3 regions of the Pseudovibrio sp. JE062 genome follow, and region 2 is predicted to be linked to each of the others. Evidence: predicted binding sites of a transcription regulator. Region 2 holds the regulator's gene; each other region holds the start of a gene.
The links. Region 2 encodes PhoB, which activates phosphate uptake and scavenging genes when phosphate is short. Its sites were predicted from a motif close to TGTCATNNANCTGTCAT; they were not measured.

Region 1 (6,825 bases), on a different contig from region 2:
AACTTTTGCCTTGGCCATTTCATATTGGCTCTCAGCCGCGGCGATCTGGTCTTCCCGGGCTGGCAGTTTGGCGACGGAAAGCTGGGCCTTCAGTTCGGTGATGCGGGCCTGTGCCACGAGGAGGGCGGTTTCCACCTCATCAAACTGCGCCTGCGAGATGACTTTGCGGGTGAGGAGGCCCTGATATCTGTCGTAGACGTTCTGGGAGTGCTTGGCCTGTGCCTGTGCTGAGCGCAGGGTGGCGTTCAGCACGTCTATCTCTTCCGGGCGTTTGCCGAGTTTGAGATCGTTCAGGGAGGCGAGTGTCTGCTGTAGCTGTGCTTTTGCTTCAGCCAGCTTCATGGTGGCATCGGAGGCTTCCAGCACGGCGATGAGCTGGCCCTTCTTGACCAGTTCTCCTTCTTCCACCTTCACATCAGCGATCTCGGAGAGTTCCACCGGCGCAAGCTTGAGGTACTCTCCTTCGACATAGCCAGCGGTGAGGTTGGGTTCTGGCGCACAAAACGCGACCCACCCAGCAACAATGGGAAGTGCGCAGACATTAAGCATGGTCCGGGCCTTTCGACAGATCATCGAGGAGGGCATTGATGGAGCGTGTCAGGATCGTCTTGATCTGCACCAGCTCATCCGGGCCAACGGCCTGCCAGCCCATGCGTTTCAGCACCAGTGGGCGGGCCAGACGGATGTAAAGCAGCTGGCCGATCATGGCGAAGATGGCGAGCTTTAGCTCATCCGATGTGACGGGCTGTCCGGTGGCGCGGCTGAAGAGGGCGGTGATGCGGTCCATCAGCGGTTCAAAGAGCAAGTGATAGAGCGTATCGATTTCATCAGGAGAGTGGAGCACTTCCTTCAGCATAAAGCCAATCACCAGCTCCGCGCGCTTGTTGGTCTGGGTGAAGGTAATCATGCGGTCGATCATCTCCAGAATTTTGGCGCGTGCTTCTTCTGGCGACAGATGCTCAATGTCCGTGAGCTTTCTGTTCAGGATGACCGAGAGCACATCTCCAATGGCCATGGCGACAAAGTTGATGCAGGCACGCTTCAATCCAGCCTTGCCATCAAAATGGTAAGCGATCGAGGCGATGTTTGTTTTTGCGGTTTGCGCGATGGAGCGGGTTGAGGTGCCGGCGTACCCTTCGTGGCCGAAGTGGTAGAGGGCAGATTCAATCAGATCCCGTTTTGTCTTTGCGGAGGGCGTGTCAGATGCCAGCGCTTCGCGCAGTTCGTCAGGGGTAGGGGTAGGGGTGTTTGACATGATGGCATCTTCTTATTTAATCAATCGATTGATTGAAATTTACGCCTGTTTTGGTTTCTTGTAAAGAGGGCGCCTAAAATTTCTTGCTGAGGAGAAATCGGGGAGGTCTGCGATGTTTTGTAGTTTCTACACAGGGTATTTTCTGTTTCCACAGCTACAGTTGCTACTTGCTCTTGAATTTCAGATGGTTCGTGGGTATCTACCCGGGCATGGACACGTGGCCGAGTGGTCGAAGGCGCTCCCCTGCTAAGGGAGTAGGCCCGGAAGGGTCTCGAGGGTTCGAATCCCTCCGTGTCCGCCATCTTCCCTTTACATGATTGAATGAAAATACAGGCAAGTCAGCCTGTTATGGCTTGTGCCTTTGTTCATTCCTGCACCACATGTGTAGAGAGGAGCAGGGCGGGGCCCTGCCACTTTATTACGGAAGCCGCCGTTGCTTTTAGCGCCTCATCAGAAACAGATGCATTAAATGGTGGTTGCGTCTTCTGTTTCCAGCGTCTCAGTGAACTGGCTTACCAAGATCTCATCTGCAATGTTTGAGAGGATTGCTTTTCCTGCGCGCAAGGCAAGGGTTGCCTTGTCTGTGTCAGATATGGCAGCGCTTTTGATCTGGCTGGTCAGTTTGTTAATGCCCGGCTGCAGGTCATCGCGTGTATTTCGGGCTGTGTTGTCCTGATCTAAAGGTTCATCTCGTTCACTTTCAACAATAGACAGATCTGATGCAGCTGCGACCGCTTGTTGAGGTTGCCCTTCTGCATCGATGTACAGGACGACCACAGCACTCAGGGCTGCATCGCGTTGCACAATGCCAATGTTGCATTCTCCTAGGTCTTCGGGATAGCTGCCTTTGAAACGGACAATTGAACCTGCTGGAAGACGAGATAGTTTTCTTCGATGTTCACGAAGAAGCTTAATTACTTCAAAGTCAGTCATGATGTTTAAACTCACACATTTAGTGTTAAAAAAAATTGCTCTCGCAGACGCTACCCCAATGCGTAACGTATCAATTTTGCACATGCTGTCCTGTGTCGTGAATCTGGACAAAAGCCAGAGTATGTTGATTGTTAGATTTAGGGGGTAAATTCACTAGGTTTAGTGTGGATATCTGATTCTGTTTGCTCTTTGAGTCTTTGGAGGTACCGACATGGTGGTGGCACGTTTAGTGCTCTATCAGGCAGCGGCTAAGCTGATTTCTGAGTTTGAAAAAAATGGTTTTGAGATTTTACAGGGAGATTCATTTGCAGACGCGGCCAAGGCTTTGCCGAAGGTCAAGGGAGGGCTTACACCTCATTTTGCTCACTCTCTCAATGGACAGAGTAAAGAGAATGCCGCCTGGATAGGGCTCAGGCTTCCTGGTGAAAAGAAGTTCTGCGGTTTTGCGGCAATTCGGCTGGAGCCGCTGCATGGGATGGTGCTCTCTGATTTTTGGGCATCTTATTGGCGCTTGCGATATGACGACGTGAATGGCAACCCGGTGCAGATGACAGATGCTCAGCCGGAGATTGCGAAACGTATATCAGGGCAAGTTGGGTATCTGGGGGATCTTTGGATCAGGCCGGACCTGAGAAAACTGGGATATGCGCGAAGATTGATGGAACTTGCGCAACTTCTGGCTTTCGATCTCTGGCGTCTTGACTGGATTTATTGCTGGATGCGGCCTGCTGATTTCCTGAATGGAAATGGAGCACGTTGGGGATGGATGGTCGGCCAGCCCGATGGAATTCGCTTTGAAGTTCCAGCACGGGATTTTCCTGAAGGGTTAGCGTTGTGTGCAAACCCTTCCTATGCGCTTACTCAGTTGATTGAGGATATAGCGCGCGATGCTTGATTGGGTAATTCCTGCGTGAATACAACAAGCTGAGATATTCCTGCTCGTGAATGCACGGGCAGGATCAATCTGCAATACTCGCGATAGCTCTCATCGGAAAGGTTCGCGCCAATCAAATCAAAGATGGGCTTGTTGGTTTGATAGGCATTCCAGTAACTGCTCGCCACCAGTTTTCGGTAGGTTTGCGGCATTGCTTTTCGAGCTCTGGTTGGATGCTGCGCCCATTTTGAGCCGAACACATGACGTGCGAAGCTCTCGGTTCCGATCATTAGAATGTCAGGACTGTCACTCGGTGTTGCCGGAGGCGCCATGAGCAATACTTTGCGGGCGTAATCAATGAACTCGGGTGAGAGGTGGCCATTGGACTGGTTCCAGATGTGCAAAAGTTGTGCGCCCGTTGTGCTCAATTCTTCGAGTATGAGTGCTGTTGCTGGTCGCCTCTCGGTATATTCAAGCAACTTCCTGCTCCTGTCTTTGCTGTGTGTAGGCGAGAACCAGCGCAGGGCGGAAGGCGTTGATCACTTCCTTTTGTTGCTTTTCGCTCAGTAAATCTATGTAGGGGCAATCATAAAGATTAATGCACATCATCTTAAGTGCTGTGATCAGGTCAAACTTCTCGGCAGTTTTAATAAGGTCCAGTACCTCTTCCTTATGTGAGAGGGTTGGGCGATGCCAGATGAGTGATAGTGCGCTTTCGTTTTCCATATGTGTCTCTCTTTAGGTACTTCCGATAAGAGCGCCTGATCAAGCTATAAGGCAGTATCCGTTAGTTAAAAAATATCATTTATTAGTATTCTTCGTCTTCGCTGCGTTGTATATATTTTCAACTATAATAGATAAATCTCTTATGCTGCCCCTTCCTTCAAGAATCTGTTCTTCGAGTCTTATTCCTTCTTCAAAAGACTGTAAGAATAACTCCAAGTCAAGTTTATCTGTTTGGGGCCTGTTAGGATCGTTTGCAATTTCTCCCAGAAGGCTGTGTGTCAGGTTCTCAGCGTTTGGTTTTGTGTCCGTGAGTATCTGGTCTTCCCCGAACAGCAGGAACTGAGGAGATGTTTTGAAGCGGCGCGCATAATGGGTCGCTTCTTCCTGGCCAAAGGACCTGGAGCCATTCTCATGACTTGAGTAGGTGCTCACATTGACACCAAGAGATCTGGCGGCAGCCGAAGCTGTTTTAAAGCCCGCATTGAAGCGAGCAGTTCTAAGACGTTCGTTTGGTTTCATGGCTTCATAGTATTAATTTTATGCAATATGTATTGATATTATGCCGTGTCAGGCGGCAACGCAATGTCCAGTTGCTGTGTGAGTGATCGGCTGAAAGCAAGAAGCTGATTTTTCTTAATTCATATCTTCGATTCTTCTTCTAGCTCCGCATATCTCGCAGGTGCGTCTGCGCGCTGATGCATTTCCCCTCTCTGTCACAAAAACGTAATGGATCGCTTGTTTTGCCAGCTAGGTTGGGGAGGTGGGGTGTGACGGTTTTTTGACGGGGTGGGTTTGAGGAGAGGCGTCATTTGTCTGTAACAATCGCGTGTGCCTAGTACGTGAAATTTTAACAGGCACCGGGGTTGAACTCTTGATCCAGTTTGAAGGCGTTAGAAAAGAATTTGGGGCGCATGTTGCCGTAAAAGGCGCAAGCTTTATTGTCGAGAAGCCTCAGATGATCGGCATCATTGGTCGCTCTGGTGCAGGCAAGTCCACCTTGCTGCGGATGATCAACCGGCTGACCCCTGCCACTGACGGGCGGGTTCTTGTTGATGGTGTGGATGTGCTGGCTCTACAGGGTGCGCATAAGCGCAGATGGCAGCGTGACTGTGCAATGATCTTTCAGCAGTTCAACCTTGTGCCACGGCTTGATGTTCTGACCAATGTGATGCTTGGTCGGCTCAATGCCCATGGCACTGTTTCCAGCATGCTCAAGCTGTTCACCCGGGAAGAACGGGTGCAGGCTCTTTTGAAGCTTGAGCGTTTGGGTATTGCTGAAACGGCTTTGAAGCGGGCCGAAAATCTTTCTGGTGGTCAGCAGCAGCGTGTGGCGATTGCTCGTGCTTTAATGCAGGAGCCGAAAATGCTGCTGGCGGATGAACCAATTGCGTCGCTTGACCCGATGAATGCGCAGGTGGTGATGGATGCGCTGAAGGCGATCAACACCGAAGATGGTCTGACAGTTATTTGTAACCTCCATACTCTTGATACAGCTCGCAACTACTGCGACCGCGCGATTGGCATGCGTGACGGTGAGATTGTGTTTGATGGGAAGCCGGATGAGCTTTCTACCAGCGTTGCCCGTGAGATTTACGGTGCAGATGAGAGCTTTGAGGAGGGGATGACCTCTACGTCTCTTGGCAGCGAAGGTGCAAAGATCGCTGCCCTGGAACTGGCGACACGTGAGGTTTCACCTGTCGTCTCTGCTGCTGAGTAGCAGCGGGTTTTAGATTTTTATTCTGATATTGGAGTGCTCTGATGAAAATCGTCGCTAAAGTTGCTGCAGCTCTTGCTGTCAGCACAACCCTTCTTGCTGCGCCTGTGGCTCTGGCTGAAGAGAAAATCACCGAGTTCCGCATTGGTATTCTTGGTGGTGAAAACGAAGCGGATCGTCTTCGTTCCAACCAGTGTCTGGTTGATCGTTTTGAAAAGCTTCTTGGTGTTCCGGTCAAGCTTTTTCCGGCAGCGGACTATGCTGGCACCATTGAGGGCCTGAAGGGCGGAAACCTGGATTATGCTGAGCTTGGCGCTTCTGGCTATTCTGCAGTTTACCTTTCTGCTCCGGATGCGGTTGAGCCTGTGTTGACCACCAAGCAGACTGATGGCGCGACTGGCTATTACTCCGTGATGGTGGCGCGTGCAGATTCCGGCATTGAAACGCTGGAAGATATGAAGGGAAAGCGCATGGGTTTTGCTGACCCGAATTCGACCTCCGGTTATCTGGTGCCTTCAGTTGCTTTTGATGAAATGGGCCTGAAACTGGATGAGTACTTCGCGTCTACTCAGTTCTCCGGTGGTCATGAGCAGAACGTTCTGGCTGTGTTGAATGGCGATGTTGATGGTGGTGTGACCTGGGCATCCGGCGTTGGTGAATGGGAAGAGGGCTACACCTCTGGCAACCTGCGTAAGATGGTTGATAAGGGCATGGTTGATATGTCCGATCTGGTTCAGGTGTGGAAGTCACCTTTGATCCCGAATGGTCCGCTTGTTGTGCGCAAGTCTTTGCCTGCTGATGTGAAGCAGAAGGTTGTTGCCTCGCTGAAGTCCATGGTGACCGACAACACCGAGTGTTTTTACTCCGCACAGGGCGGTGAGTATGCTGACTTCGTGGACGTGAACCATGACTTCTACAAGACCATTGTTGAAGCGCGTCGCCGTAAGATTGAAGCGAAAAAAGCTAACTAACTCTCATTGATTGTTAAAGGGCGCGGATCTCACCGCGCCCTTTCTTTATGAGGGTCGCGAGGGCTCTCAGTTTTTTCCTGTTTGGAGGATGTTGAAGTGGCCGCTCATCTGGCGCTTGCCGAAGCTTCCCGTCTGGCCGAGATCTCTCAGACCTATGAGCGAGTTGCCCGGCGCCGTACTCTTTATACAATATCATTGCTTGGGCTTTGTGCCTTGAGCATTTTCGGCGGCTTGTACATTGCCGACGAGGCGAACTCCGGTGGTTTTTGGGCCGGGCTGGATAAGTTCTTTGATTATCCGGTAGAGCTTTTCGTCGGGGCCTATGAAAAGGGATTGGTTGGTCTCTTCGGGC
Region 2 (6,825 bases):
CACCCGAAGGTGTCCGGTTGTAAGGAAGGCGACATATAAACCGCGTTCCCTCAGGGCAGTCAATAACACGTATTGCCAGCAATACCTTACTCCTGTTCAGGAATGGGCAGCCGGCTTTTTGTGCTTCCTATCGGTGCATTCCGGTTGGTCTGCTACCTGAGGAAGGGCACATTGTGGCATTTTTAAATGGTGGAGTAGAGGTCTAATCCCCTCTTCACTGGCCAGTTTTTTTCCATATCTCTTAAGGTTTATTCAATACACCTCTAGCGTGTACCGCGTCATATGAAGGTGTCATTCGGCGAGTGCATCTGCACTGCAATTTGTAGTTTACTAGTGTTTTTTACTAGTTGTTTTTCAGTGGTAAATATATGTATTAAATATCAACGGGGTAACGCTATCAGCTCTTACTTTGTGTTGGAAAGAATGCGGTGGAACTTGGTTTAACAAACAGCTCCTATTCTTTAGATTGATAATCTTCTCCCACCACAAGAAGGCTGTTATAGGTAAGTAGTAGTACGGCAATTCTGGGGAAAACCAGAGTCTTCCCCACCTCAATTCTTTGAGGTTATTGCTCGTAGGAACGCCGATATAGTACTGTGCGATAAGAGTTATACACCATCTCGTAGTTACTGAACGCTGCAAGCACACACGCTCAGGTTAGCGGCAAATTCGGATACGTCCGAGCTGAGCGAATACTGTTTTGCGCGCCACTGAAGGAAGACGGGGGCCTTTAATGAGCTGGACAGCAGAACGTGTAGAGTTACTAACCAAGCTTTGGGCAGACGGGTTAAGCGCAAGCCAGATCGCTGGGGAGCTAGGCAATGTGACCCGAAATGCCGTAATTGGTAAGGTTCACCGGCTCGGGCTTTCAGGGCGTGCTAAATCAGGGGGCGGTGCAACCAAGACGAGAAAGGCAACTGCCCCAGCGGCAAGAACAGCTTCTCCAATTAAACCGACAGTGACCGAAGCGGTCGCAGCAGCAGCTCCCTCTCCTACTCCTCGACAAGTTCAGCCAACAGTGGCAGGCGCCAACGCTCTTAAAGTTGAGCCAATTGAAACGATCGAGACCGAAATCGCTCCCGTCCCAGTCGCAGAAATCTTTATTCCGGTTTCCGAACGCGCATCCATCCTGACATTGAACGAACGCACCTGTAAGTGGCCAATTGGCGATCCGGGTTCTGAAGACTTCTACTTCTGCGGTCGTCAGTCAGATGCAGGCACACCGTATTGCGCGCATCACCGCAGCATTGCCTATCAGCCAGTCAGCGACCGCCGCAACCGCCGCGCCAGCTAAAATAGACTGACAGCAAGCGTTATGAGCCGGGTCCAGTGCCCGGCTTTTTGCTGTCTGAGTGCCTGTTTTGTAACGACTATCCGCCTGTGACTGCGTTTAGTGCTTCTGAGCGCTGAAGGTTTGGCGGGTGACGTTGCCCCAGTACGGATCGTTGTAGCTGTCTTCCTGATAGTGGCCTGAGGTGTAGTCGTTCACCACAGCGCGCCAGAAGGCGGTGGCGTGGTCAGCGCCTTCAATCTGTTTGATTTGCCAGTTGCCGGGCATCTGATCAAACAGCGCGCTGGCAAACTGCAGGCCCAGCTTGTGTCGGCGGTAGTAAGGCACGACGTAGAACTCGCAGACTTCGAACCCCTCCTGCTCCTCCTGCTTGATGGCCGCCAGTCCTGCCGGGAGGTCGTTGCTGTACACCAGATAGCCGGTGATGTTGCCTTCCAGCAGCGTGTCCTTGGCGAACAGGCCGTTGGCGTCAGGCTGTTTGTGCGTGAGAGGCGAGAACTCTGCCTCGTAAGCCTGGCAGAGATTGTCGTAGATATGAGCGGTTGCTCTATCAACCGTCTTGATTTTCATTTGTTATCCGCATTGTTTTTAGTCTGCATCTCCGGATCAGAGATGCAGTTTCATAATGCGCATATAGCAGAAATCGATTACCCGACAGCAAACTGGTCGTTGAAAGCGTATCCGGCGCCGCGGACGGTGCGGATCGGGTCTTTCATGCGGCCCTTGTTGATGGCTTTGCGCAGGCGGCCCACATGGACGTCGACAGTGCGCTCATCCACGTAAACATCATGTCCCCACACACCGTCGAGCAGTTGCTCGCGGGAGTAGACGCGGCCCGGAGCACTCATGAGGAACTCCAGCAGGCGGAACTCGGTTGGGCCGAGGTGGATTTCACGGCCAGTTCTGCGTACGCGGTGGGTTTCACGGTCCAGCTCAATATCACCGGACTTGAGCATGGTGGAGACAACTTCCGGCAATGCACGGCGGAAGATCGCTCGCACGCGGGCCATAAGCTCCGGAATGGAGAAAGGTTTGACGACGTAATCATCCGCTCCGGTTGCCAGACCACGAATGCGTTCAGACTCTTCACCACGCGCTGTGAGCATGATGATTGGCATGCGTTCGGTTTCTGAACGTGCCCGCAGACGGCGGCAAAGCTCGATACCGGAGAGGCCGGGCAGCATCCAGTCCAGCAAGAGCAGGTCCGGCTGGCTTTCCTGCAGCAGGAGTTCTGCCTCATCTCCTCTTGCGCATACGTCGACATTGTAGCCTTCCGCTTCGAGATTGTATCTCAGCAGCAGGCTTAACGGTTCTTCGTCTTCTACAATCAGTATCTTAGGCATACCCTAGTGCTCTCTTTGCACCTTCTGTTGTAAAGCAGTTTACCGTCATCACTGTGCATGTAAACCACTTTAACCTTTTGTAGTTGCGTCTTTTCTTATCAGAAACGCGAAGCCGCCCTCTGATTTGACACATGAAGTGCCGCATAATGAACCCGGCACTCCAAACCTTGTTCAACGTGGTCGCCTTCCGGGCTTGCAGCTTCCCGGAGAGCGGCACGTCTCAGACAGCGCTGCTGTCTGCCAGTTCGTCCGTTTTTGGACGATCAGCCGGAAGCTGATTTCCGGAGATCATGTAGTAGATGTTCTCGGCAATGTTGGTCGCATGGTCACCGATGCGCTCAATGTTCTTTGCACAGAACAGCAGGTGGGCGCACATGGTGATAGAGCGTGGATCTTCCATCATGTAAGTGAGCAGCTGACGAAACAGACTGGTGTACAGCGCATCGACCTCATCATCGCGCAGATGTACGCGCTGGACGACTTCCAAATCACCGGAGGTGTAGGCATCCAGAACGGCTTTGAGCTGTTCCAGCGCCAGATCAGACATGTGCTCCACGCCGACAGCAAGCTGCTTGTTGTTGAACTCACTCTCAATTGCGAGCGTCCGCTTTGCAATGTTCTTGGCCATGTCGCCAACGCGCTCCAGATCGTTGGAGATGCGCATGGCGGCGATGATGTCGCGCAGATCGCTTGCCATCGGCTGGCGGCGTGCGATCACGGAGATGCACAGCTCTTCCAGCTCGGCCTGCATGTTGTCGAGGCGCCTGTCCGCCGCAATGGTGCGGGTTGCCAGCTCGCGGTCCTGTCGCAGCAGTGCGCTGACCGCATCATGTACCAGCGTTTCTGCGAGGCCGCCCATTTCGACGACACGACCGGCCAACTCTTTCAGTTCTTCATTGAAGGACGAGACGATATGATCTTTCATCGGATGATCTCCTTAGACCTCCTTGCCTATTATTTTTAACCGAAACGGCCAGTGATGTAATCCTGCGTGCGCTGGTCTTTGGGGTTGGTGAAGATGTCGTTGGTCAGCCCCTCTTCCACCAGTGTTCCCAAGTGGAAGAATGCAGTGCGCTGCGAAACACGCGCTGCCTGCTGCATGGAGTGGGTTACGATCACGATGGTGTAGTTCTGGCGCAGCTCGTCGATCAGCTCTTCCACTTTTGCGGTGGCGATCGGGTCAAGCGCAGAACATGGCTCATCCATCAGGATCACTTCCGGAGACACAGCGATTGCGCGCGCGATGCACAGGCGCTGCTGCTGACCACCGGAGAGTCCGGTTCCCGGCTCATCCAGACGGTCTTTCACTTCCTCAAACAGACCGGCGCGCTGCAGGGAGCTGGCGACGATCTCTTCCAGATCGGCCTTGCTTTGTGCCAGACCGTGAATGCGTGGGCCGTAAGCCACGTTCTCAAAGATGGACTTCGGGAACGGGTTCGGCTTCTGGAACACCATGCCAACGCGGGCACGCAGTTCCACTACATCAATGCGTGGGTCGTAGACGTCATCGTTGTCGAGAAGGATGTCACCTTCCACGCGGCAGATATCGATGGTGTCGTTCATGCGGTTGAGGCAGCGCAGGAAGGTGGACTTGCCGCAACCGGATGGACCGATCAGCGCGGTCACCTGATTTTTGCGCACATCCAGATCCACACCATGCAGGGCCTGCTTGTCGCCGTAAAACACTTTTACGTCACGGCCACGCATTTTGAGCGTTTCGCCTTCAGCTGATACGGCTGGTGGCGCGCTTATTGTTGTATCCATTGCACTCTCGGTGTCTGTGGTCATTTCCAATGCCATGATCTTGCCTTTCAAATCACCAGCGGCGCTCAAAACGTTTACGAAGGACGATTGCGATTGCATTCATCGAGATCAGGAAGCCGAGCAGCACCATGATCGCGGCAGAGGTTTTCTGCTGGAAGGCCGGTTCGGGGAAGTCTGCCCACATGAAGATCTGAACCGGCAGCACGGTCGACGGATCCACCGGGCTTGCCGGGATATCGACGATGAAAGCCACCATGCCGATCATGAGAAGCGGTGCGGTTTCGCCCAATGCCTGTGCCATGCCGATGATAGTTCCAGTCAATATACCCGGCATTGCCAGTGGCAGCACATGGTGGAACACGGCCTGCAAGCGGGAAGCTCCAACACCCAGTGCAGCTTCGCGGATGCTAGGCGGCACGGCCTGAAGGGCTGCGCGGGAGGCGATGATGATGGTTGGCAGCGTCATGAGCGCCAGCACCATACCGCCGACGACCGGCGCGGATCGCGGCAAGCCGAAGACGTTGAGGAACACTGCCAGACCAAGCAGACCGAAGACGATCGATGGCACGGCTGCCAGGTTGTTGATGTTCACCTCAATCAGGTGGGTCCAGCGGTTCTTAGGCGCGAACTCTTCCAGATAAATCGCAGCGGCCACACCAATCGGGAATGACAGAGACAAGGTAACGAGCATGGTCCAAAAGGAACCAACTGCTGCACCCCAGATACCGGCCATTTCAGGTTCACGGCTTGCACCGGACTTGAAGAAGATGGAGTTCCACTGGTTCTCGATGGTGCCTTTGGAGACCAGATAGTCCGTGTAGGCGATCTCTTTATCAGAGAACTTGCGGAAGCTTTCCGGTGTTTCCAGCTCTTCAATGCCCCATTGGCCAGCAGCGACGGCTGCATCGGAGCTGAGCGGGATGAAGGCGGTGCCGGTGACGCTGGTTGGCGTGACCTTTTCCGCTTTGATGGTGCCGCCATTCACGTTCACGAAGAAGCTTGGCATCTTGTTGTTGAGTGTGCCGCCATTTTCAATATTGGCAAGATGGCCCTGCAGAACAGCCAGTTCCGCCTTCCGGGTTTCCAGAGTTGCCTTGATTTTCTCGAGTGCTTCTCTGTTGCTCTCAACTTCAGAGGTCAGGCGCTGCACAACCAGCGGATCTTTTTCACTTTTCAGGCGGGTTTCGAGGCCTGTGATCTTGGTGTTGACGCTGACTTCAGAACGGCCGCGGGCTTCGATCTTGTCAGAAAGCAGTGTGACTTCGTTCTCGTAGTAAGACTTGAGAGCGGCGATAAGCGCACCGAACTCCGGTTTCTCGGCGGTGATGGTCACCTGCCCTTCGGTTCCGGAAACGGTGGCTGCGCTTGTTGTGGTGATCTCGTTTTTCTGCGTGATCAGGCCTTTGACATAAAGGTCTGCGAAATCTGAAAGCGGGATAGCGACTGGACCGGTTCCACCCAGCATGGAAGTGTCAGCGACCACCTGCTTTTGCAGGATGACGTTGGCGCCGGAGGACACCAGCGAGTACAGCACGCGGCGGTTTTTGCGGTCGGATGCAAATGGCAGTTCTGCCTTCAGACCATCGCGGATGATCTTGTTGTAGCTGGCGCCTGCCGGATTGGCTGGATCAACCTTTTCAGCACTCAGGTTCAGCGGCACGCTCACGTAGTTGTAGGTGAAGGCTGGCAGGCCAGTGCCGACAATTGTGAAGAGCAGCAGAACCAGAAAGGTTGCGGCCAATGCAATGGCACCGATGCCGTAAGCCTTGAAGCGCGCTTCCATGCTGTAGCGCTTTTTCAGGCGCTTGCGAGCTTCGTCTGTCGTATGGACGCCGGAAGGAATGCCTTTGACACGTCCGCCAATTGCGGAACCGGCAGTGTCCTGAGCGATATCAATCATACTGTTCCCTATATTTCTTCACGACGCGCAGAGCGAAGATGTTCAGAGCAAGTGTGATGCAGAAGAGGAGAAGACCGAGAGCAAACGCTGCGAGTGTTTTCGCGCTGTCGAACTCCTGGTCACCGACCAGCAAGGTGACGATTTGCACGGTCACGGTTGTTACTGCTTCCAGGGGATTCACTGTCATGTTGGCGGCCAAGCCTGCTGCCATCACCACGATCATGGTTTCGCCAATGGCGCGGGAGATGGCGAGGATCAGCGCCGAGACGATGCCCGGCAGAGCCGCTGGCAGAACCACACGGCGAATGGTTTCGGACTTGGTGGCACCAAGACCGGCAGAGCCATCACGCAGAGACTGAGGCACGGCGTTGATCACATCGTCAGACAGGGAGGAGACGAACGGGATGATCATGATGCCCATGACAAGGCCAGCGGCCAGTGCACTTTCTGAGCTGACTGACAGGCCGATGCTTTCGCCCCAGCCGCGGATGAATGGTGCCACGGTGAGCGCAGCGAAGAAGCCGTAG
Region 3 (6,825 bases), on a different contig from region 2:
TGTTCAGCTGCTTCGCGCTTTTCCTGCCACTCCTTGCGAACCTTGCGGATCAACTCCAGCTCTGACTGGAAGTCCACGTAGTGCGGTAGCTTGAGGTGCTCAACGAAGCCGGTGGCCTGAACGTTGTCTGAGTGGGAGAGGACGAACTCCTGATCCTGTGTTGGGGAGTCGATCTCTTCGCCTAGTTCCTCAGCGCGTAGCGAGCGGTCCACCAGAGCCATGGCCATGACTTTGCGTTCGCCCTGACCCGGCACCAGACCATACCCACGGGTGAACTGCGGTGGTGCGGAAGCTGAGCCTTTGAACTGGTTGATCATCTGACATTCGGTGACTGTCATGGTGCCTAGCGGTACTTCGAAACCGAGTTCTTCCATGAAGAAGTCAACCTCGACTTCTCCCAGGCGGATTTCGCCTGCGAATGGGTGAGTTCTGCCAAAACCGCGCTGGGTGGAGTAGCCTAGAGCCAGCAAGAAGCCTTCGTCTCCGCGGGCGAGGTTCTGCAAGCGCAGATCACGATCAGCCGGGAAGGTGAGTGGTTCGCGGGTGATGTCGCCAACCGGTGCATCTGGTGCGCGTGGCTCGTCTTCTTCAATCAGGCCTTCGTCATTGAGAAGATCGGTAACGCGAGGAACGACCTCTTCCTTCTCGAACTCCTGAGTTTCTGGCGCTGGTGCTTCACCATCTGCGGCCAGTTTGAAATCGAGCAGGCGCTGAGTGTAGTCGAAGGTCGGGCCAAGCAGCTGTCCGCCTGGGAGATCCTTGTAAGTTGCAGAAATGCGGCGACGGATCAGCATCTTTGCCGTGTCGATTGGTTTGGAGTAGCCGAAGCGTGGCAGGGTGGTTCTGTAGGCGCGCATCAGGAAGGCAGCTTCGATAAGGTCGCCGCGGGATTGCTTAATGCCCAGCGCTGCCAGCTCTGCGTCGTACAGTGAGCCTTCTGCCATCACGCGGGAGACTGAGAGGTAGAGCTGCTCGGAGATTTGCTTGAGGCTCAGGGATGGGATGCTGGTATCACCACGGCGATCCCTCGCCATGAGTTTGTGGGCGTTTCGGATAGCTTTTTCGCCACCTTTTACAGCAACATACATGGGTTAAGCCTCCAAACTGGTGATTTTCGTAGAGCGCGGCAGGCCTGCGACCTGATTGGCTCCAGCGAAGATGACGTCGATGCCGAGCGGATAAAGCGTGCTGTTGTCTTGCATCTGCTGCCAGAAGGTTGCTGGTGTAGGCGTGATACTGAACTGCTTCGCGGTTTTGATGCCCGGGCCTTTGAGGGTGACGCCGGTATCTTCGGTCAGTTCGTCGACCATCAGGATGATTGTTGTTGAGCGGTCCGGATACTCAGCGGTTCCTGCGGAGAAGCTTGCGATGGCTGGTAAGAGCTTAGTGTTTGAAACCAATGCGAATGCTGCATCTGCAGGGCTTTCAACAAAGGGAGCAGCTGTGTGGAAGCGGATGTAGTTTTTGACGCTCTCATCTGCTGCAAGCGCTGGGTCCAGCCATAGCGGCGTATCGTAATCGCAGAGCGTCAGCACCAGTGCAGTTGCTGCGACGGACAAGGGTGCTGGAGGCGTGAGTGTCAGATCATCCAGTTGCTGTACTGTGCCTGGCTGTGCCAATGCGTTCATGGTGGAACGGAAGACAGACTGGGCGTTATGGACTGGATCTGCAAAGCCGGGAGCGGGCGCTTTTGCAAAGATTGAAGTTGCGGTTTGCGTGCTCATGTCATTCTCCCCGTACCATGGTGAAGAAGTCTACTTTGGTGGCGGCGACTTCAGCGCGTGTTTCGTTTTCAGCTTGCTCCTGAGCATTTGCTAGTGGCTGAAGAACTTTTGCTTCAATCAGCTCACGGTGTTTGGGCTGTTGCCAGAGAGCATCGACCAGTGCGGCTTGCAGAACTTTTTGCTTGTCTCTGCCGAGCGCCTGACCAAACCCGGTGGTGCCGTCTTCAAGGGCGATGACACAGCGGGTGACGGTTGCTTCGCACATGTTGAAGGGAGCTCCGGTGCCGCCTGCGCGGCCACGAACCATCACCAATCCGATTTCTGCTGGTCGGATAACGGTGTAGCTCGGTTCCAGACCGAGGTTGCTCCAGACTTCAGCAAGATCTTGTGCTGAGGCCTTGGCCAGAATACCCATGGCATTCTGCCTAGCTGCAATTTCGGGTGAATGCTCTTTGAGCGAACTTGCCGTCATTTCAGCCCCTTTGACTTTCAGGAACACGCTGGTTCTCTGGCATTGTGTGGTGACGCTTTGATCAGGAGGTTGGTCTGCGCGTCTGAATTTGGTTGCTAAGCTAGAATGAATGTTGTCTAGTTGTATAGACAAATATTTTACTCGCCAACTGAGTAGTGTTGTTTCATGACGAAGACATGACGAATCCGATGAAATTTGATTTTTCTCCAATTGAGCGGCGTGCCGGCGTTGCAATGTGGAAGCAGATTGCAGAAGTGCTGCGCACAGAGCTTTCGCGTGCTGAGGTTTCTGAAGGCGAGAAAATTCCTACAGAACAAGAGCTTGCTCAAAGTTTTGAGGTGAACCGCCACACCGTTCGGCGCGCGATTTCAACGCTGATTGAAGAAGGTTTTCTGCGCTCAGATCAGGGGCGGGGCACCTTTGTTGCCCGGGCACCGCTGGTTTATCCCATCGGTCCACGCACGCGTTTTTCGGAGAATTTGTCGGGTCAGGCGCAAGAGGTTTATGGGGATATCTTCCGCACAACAGAGGTGGGTGCAGATGCTTACACCGCTGAATTGCTGGAGGTTGACCTTGGTACGGCGCTATTTAAATGCGAGTCTGTGAGCTATGCCGATGGGACGCCAATTATCGCAGGAACGCGCTGGTTTGAGGTGTCACGTTTCCCAAACCTGCCTGCAGATTTGCGAGAGACCAACTCAATCACCAAGATCATGGAGAAGTATGGTTTCGGCGATTACCGACGCAAAGAAACGCGGATTACTGCGGCTCTTTGTAGTGCGCACAATGCGGAACTGCTCAAGATCTCCGAGGGATCTCCAGTGCTCGTAATGGAATCCACCAATGTGAATGCGAGCGGTGTGCCTATACAAATCGGTCGGGCTTATGTGGCTGCTGACCGGATGCATCTGACTGTCAGAAATAATTGAGCTTAGATCATAGCCAATATTTTGGAGCTTCTACAGCTGCGTTCCAGCGTTCCTGTGCTTCCAGCCATGCGTTGTCAGCACGGGCCTGATGCCAGCCAGCGACGAAGCCGATGACTGTTGAGACTTCGTTGTTTTGTAAAGATTGCGGAAGCTTCATCGCGACGAGACGGTCCGCCATGGCTACATCATTCAGGTAGCCGAAGGTATTTTGCAGGCGCTTCAGGCACTTAAGGAAAATGCGTAAATCTTCTGGCTCGTAGAGTGAGCGGAAGAACTCAACAGTGTAACGCATTTTTTTGAGCGCTTTTCGCAGATCATGGCGTTGCTCAATCGTAAGATCCTGCAGGTTCTCTGCACGCTTTTCGCAGGCCCGCCAGCGTTTGGAGAGGGCGTTTTGTGCGAAGGTTTGGATCGGCAGGTCGAGTTTTCTGGTGTCTGTCAGGCCCAGATTTTCTTTCCATGCCGGGCTGTGAGAGAGTTCCCCCAGCTGTAGCAGGAAGCCGTTGAGTTGCGGATTTATCAGGTCTTGCCTCAGTTCAACCTGCGCTTCCACATGAGCCAATTTGATGGCTTCGAAGAGCGGTTCGACCGAGTGCGTATCTGGTAACAAAGGAATGACGGGTGTGATGATGTCTTCCACCAGCACATCGATATCCCTTTGATTTCCTGCCGTTGTTGCCAGTTGCTTTGCGGAGGCATCGAGATCAGCGATGATTTCGTTGTTTGGTAAGGCCGCCTTGTAGATGTTGAAGGCGCTTCTTAAACGGCGGAGGCCAACGCGCAGTTGGTGTGGACCTTCGGAAATGTCTTGCTGCAGAACACAGGAGCGGTTGGTGACGATCTGATTGAGACATTCGCCAAGGATTTTCTGGAGAGCGGACCCTGCGCTTTCCTCTGGTTCTAGCTCGATATAATTGGAATGCTGTGCTTCTGAAGGGAGCTCAGGTGGTTGACCACTTGCCAGCCGGTAGCCGATTCCTGCTTTGTTGCTGTTGGAAAACAGAATTGGTCGATCTTTCATAAGAGCGCCAGCCAGTTTGTACAGGCTCTCGACTGGACCTTCCATGAGCTCCAGTTCCACTTCGTGAATGGGATGCTCATCCGTTTTCGTTTTGGCAATGCCGCTGTCAAAAGCGACTTCGATCTTCGCTCCGGCTTTGTCAGTGTAGTAGGTCAGCGTGCGGGAAATAGCGGTTTCAAAAAGGATGCCCCAGTCCTTATCTTCTAGCAAAGACAAGAGCTTCTGGCGAACTTCCTCATCTGTGATCGCATCAAAGTCCGGTTCAATCCCGCCAATGGGCAATTCAAGCTCAATCCTTTTGGAGAGCCCGGACTGCATGCTGCCGCCTTGCTTGATGGTTTGCAGCCAGTTGGTTCCATTGTGGCGAGTTCTTAGGGAAATACGTGCTTTTTTGAGCGTATGGTCTGGTGTGTCGTAATAGACTGAACGGAGCTTTTTAGTCGACTGTTCGCTGACAGCAAAGCCTTCGGGTGGCTTGGCTTTGATCAGCTGCGCCAGTGTTGCTTCATCGACGGAAAGTTTGAGCTCAATCTCGTGCATGATCGCAGGACCACCTTAAGCACAGCGTGCGATGTGGAAGCGTGTTCCATCCCACTCTTGTTGATTTTACGTAGTAAACATCTCGCGAACGCAACCCGGTGTAAAGGGTGCAAAACGTCTATGGGAATTTATCAAAGATATAATCCCCATTTGGCAACGGTATTATGAAATGTGCTCTATGAATGCCCGTTGGCGCGTTACGCGGGTGTCAGTGGATCCTGCTGGAATAGATAGGCATCAAAGGCCGGATCATCCACGTCTGATAGCTCCATAAGGCGCTTCTTGACGTTCTCAAGGTGTTGCCACATGGCCTGTTTTGCGGCCTGCGGGTCGCGGCGCTGAAGGGCGTCCAGAATGTCCTGATGGTCGTTAAGCCACTCTTCGCGATAGGTGTGGTCGAAGATGCGTTCGTGCAGTTTATCCCACATTTTTGAGCGAGTGCGCTGCTGCCAAAGATTTCTGACCATGTCGACCAAAACGGAGTTCTGAGTAGCTTCTGCGATCAGAAGGTGGAACTCTTCGTCTGCTTCGTAGCCACCGGAGCCTTTGGCAAGGTCTTCGCGTTCCCGTTCCAGAGCATCGCGCATGCGCAGGATGTCTGCCTTGGTGACCATGGATGCAGCGAAGGCCGCGATGTTGCTTTCCATCAGCTGGCGTGCCTGCAGCAGTTCGAATGGGCCGATGTCTTCCAGATTAGAAGCGGGAGTAACCTGATCTGTATCCGGCAAGCGAACGACGTAAGTGCCTGAGCCTTTGCGAACATCAATCAAGCCTTCGATCTCAAGCATGATCATTGCTTCGCGCAGGAGTGAGCGGCTCACGTTCATTTCTTCAGCAATCTGGCGTTCCGGACGCAGGCGATCACCGACCTTGAACGTTCCGTTGCTCAGTTCTTTGCGCAAGACTTCAGCTACTTCCTGATAGCGGCGGCGCTGACCATCCATTTCGCTTGTTCTCCCATGCCTGCGCGGTTGGCGTATTTTTAATGATTGCTGCACGCTTAAGATACTAAATAAAGCAGATTTGCAAGCGAGACAAAAGGCCAGAGATCTGCGTTGTTACTCTGGCCTTTCGCATTCTTGTAGAGGGCTTACTGCGTCAACGCTTTGATGCGTGTGATCAGGGAGCCAACTCTTTCAGATTTTTCCGCTGCTTCTGCATGCATTGGCAAGACAGCTTCAATGAATGGCGCTTTATCCACCTCAACAAACTTCACGCCCAGCTCAGATTTTGCCTGCTCAATATGCTTCTTGGTCATGTCGTTCCACTGGGCACGGTGGAAGTGCATGGATGACTTGGCAGCGTCACGAATAGCCGTTTGTTCGTCCGCGCTTAGCGTGTTCCAGATGGTTGTTGAGATCACCACGATAGATGGGATCATGGTGTGACCGTCATCGGAGTAGACTTTGGAGACTTCACCGTGACGTGCTGTGGTCAGCGCGAGTGGGTTATTCTCTGCACCATCAACCACGCCCTGCTGGAGCGCGCTGTACAGTTCGCCCCAGGCAATTGGGGTAGGGCTGCCGCCGAGCAGTTCCACCATGCGGATTGCGGATGGGGATGGCTGAACGCGGATCTTCATGCCTTTGAGATCGGCTGGTGAGTTGATGGCCTTGTTGGCATAGAAGGAGCGGGCGCCCTCCACGTAAAAAGTCAGGCCGATGAAGCCTTTGTCTTTGGAAGCGGCTAGGATGTCGTCGCCGATTGGGCCGCTGAGAACGTCGAAATAGTGGTTCTCGTCAACAAAGATGTAAGGCAGGTTCAGTGCGGAATAAGACTCTTCAAAGGCTTCCAGTTCGCTGGCGTTGGTTTTGGCCATGGCGAGGGTGCCTTCCTGCACTAACTCCATGGATTCCCTCTGAGTTCCCAAAGCGCCGTTGCCGTAGATGCGGATTTTGAGTGAGCCGTTGGTGGCTTCCGCAACTTTGTCAGCCATGTGCTGCATGGAAATGTGCAGAGGATGCTCTGGCCCCTGATTGTGGCTGAGTTTCAATGTCTTCGCGTAGGCGAATGAAGTTGTTGCAAGTAGAGCAGCGCACAGAACTGTCGCTTTGGCAATCTTTCTCGTAAACATATGCTTCCCCCCTGATTATCGCAGCGAATGTATTCGTGAGATGAAACTAAGGAGTGCTGAGGCTG

Region 1: the regulator PhoB is predicted to act here: its motif matches at 4,592-4,608, upstream of phnC (phosphonate ABC transporter ATP-binding protein).
Region 3: the regulator PhoB is predicted to act here: its motif matches at 2,362-2,378, upstream of phnF (phosphonate metabolism transcriptional regulator PhnF).

The regions. Positions count from the first base shown of each region.
Region 1 is NZ_DS996805.1:148,457-155,281, forward strand. It holds gene PJE062_RS00640 (HlyD family secretion protein) at 1-549, opposite strand, end outside; gene PJE062_RS00645 (CerR family C-terminal domain-containing protein) at 542-1,255, opposite strand; tRNA gene PJE062_RS00650 (tRNA-Ser) at 1,467-1,556, shown strand; gene PJE062_RS00655 (hypothetical protein) at 1,721-2,188, opposite strand; gene PJE062_RS00660 (GNAT family N-acetyltransferase) at 2,400-3,083, shown strand; gene PJE062_RS26255 (hypothetical protein) at 3,050-3,541, opposite strand; gene PJE062_RS00665 (hypothetical protein) at 3,534-3,788, opposite strand; gene PJE062_RS00670 (helix-turn-helix transcriptional regulator) at 3,864-4,307, opposite strand; gene phnC (phosphonate ABC transporter ATP-binding protein) at 4,660-5,505, shown strand; gene phnD (phosphonate ABC transporter substrate-binding protein) at 5,547-6,473, shown strand; gene phnE (phosphonate ABC transporter, permease protein PhnE) at 6,570-6,825, shown strand, end outside.
Region 2 is NZ_DS996809.1:329,088-335,912, forward strand. It holds gene PJE062_RS13935 (GcrA family cell cycle regulator) at 734-1,294, shown strand; gene PJE062_RS13940 (GNAT family N-acetyltransferase) at 1,391-1,861, opposite strand; gene phoB (phosphate regulon transcriptional regulator PhoB) at 1,939-2,634, opposite strand; gene phoU (phosphate signaling complex protein PhoU) at 2,855-3,559, opposite strand; gene pstB (phosphate ABC transporter ATP-binding protein PstB) at 3,595-4,398, opposite strand; gene pstA (phosphate ABC transporter permease PstA) at 4,451-6,298, opposite strand; gene pstC (phosphate ABC transporter permease subunit PstC) at 6,291-6,825, opposite strand, start outside.
Region 3 is NZ_DS996812.1:134,720-141,544, forward strand. It holds gene PJE062_RS19430 (carbon-phosphorus lyase complex subunit PhnI) at 1-1,088, opposite strand, end outside; gene phnH (phosphonate C-P lyase system protein PhnH) at 1,092-1,724, opposite strand; gene phnG (phosphonate C-P lyase system protein PhnG) at 1,726-2,196, opposite strand; gene phnF (phosphonate metabolism transcriptional regulator PhnF) at 2,385-3,125, shown strand; gene PJE062_RS19450 (CYTH and CHAD domain-containing protein) at 3,133-4,686, opposite strand; gene PJE062_RS19455 (FCD domain-containing protein) at 4,884-5,630, opposite strand; gene PJE062_RS19460 (TRAP transporter substrate-binding protein) at 5,777-6,760, opposite strand.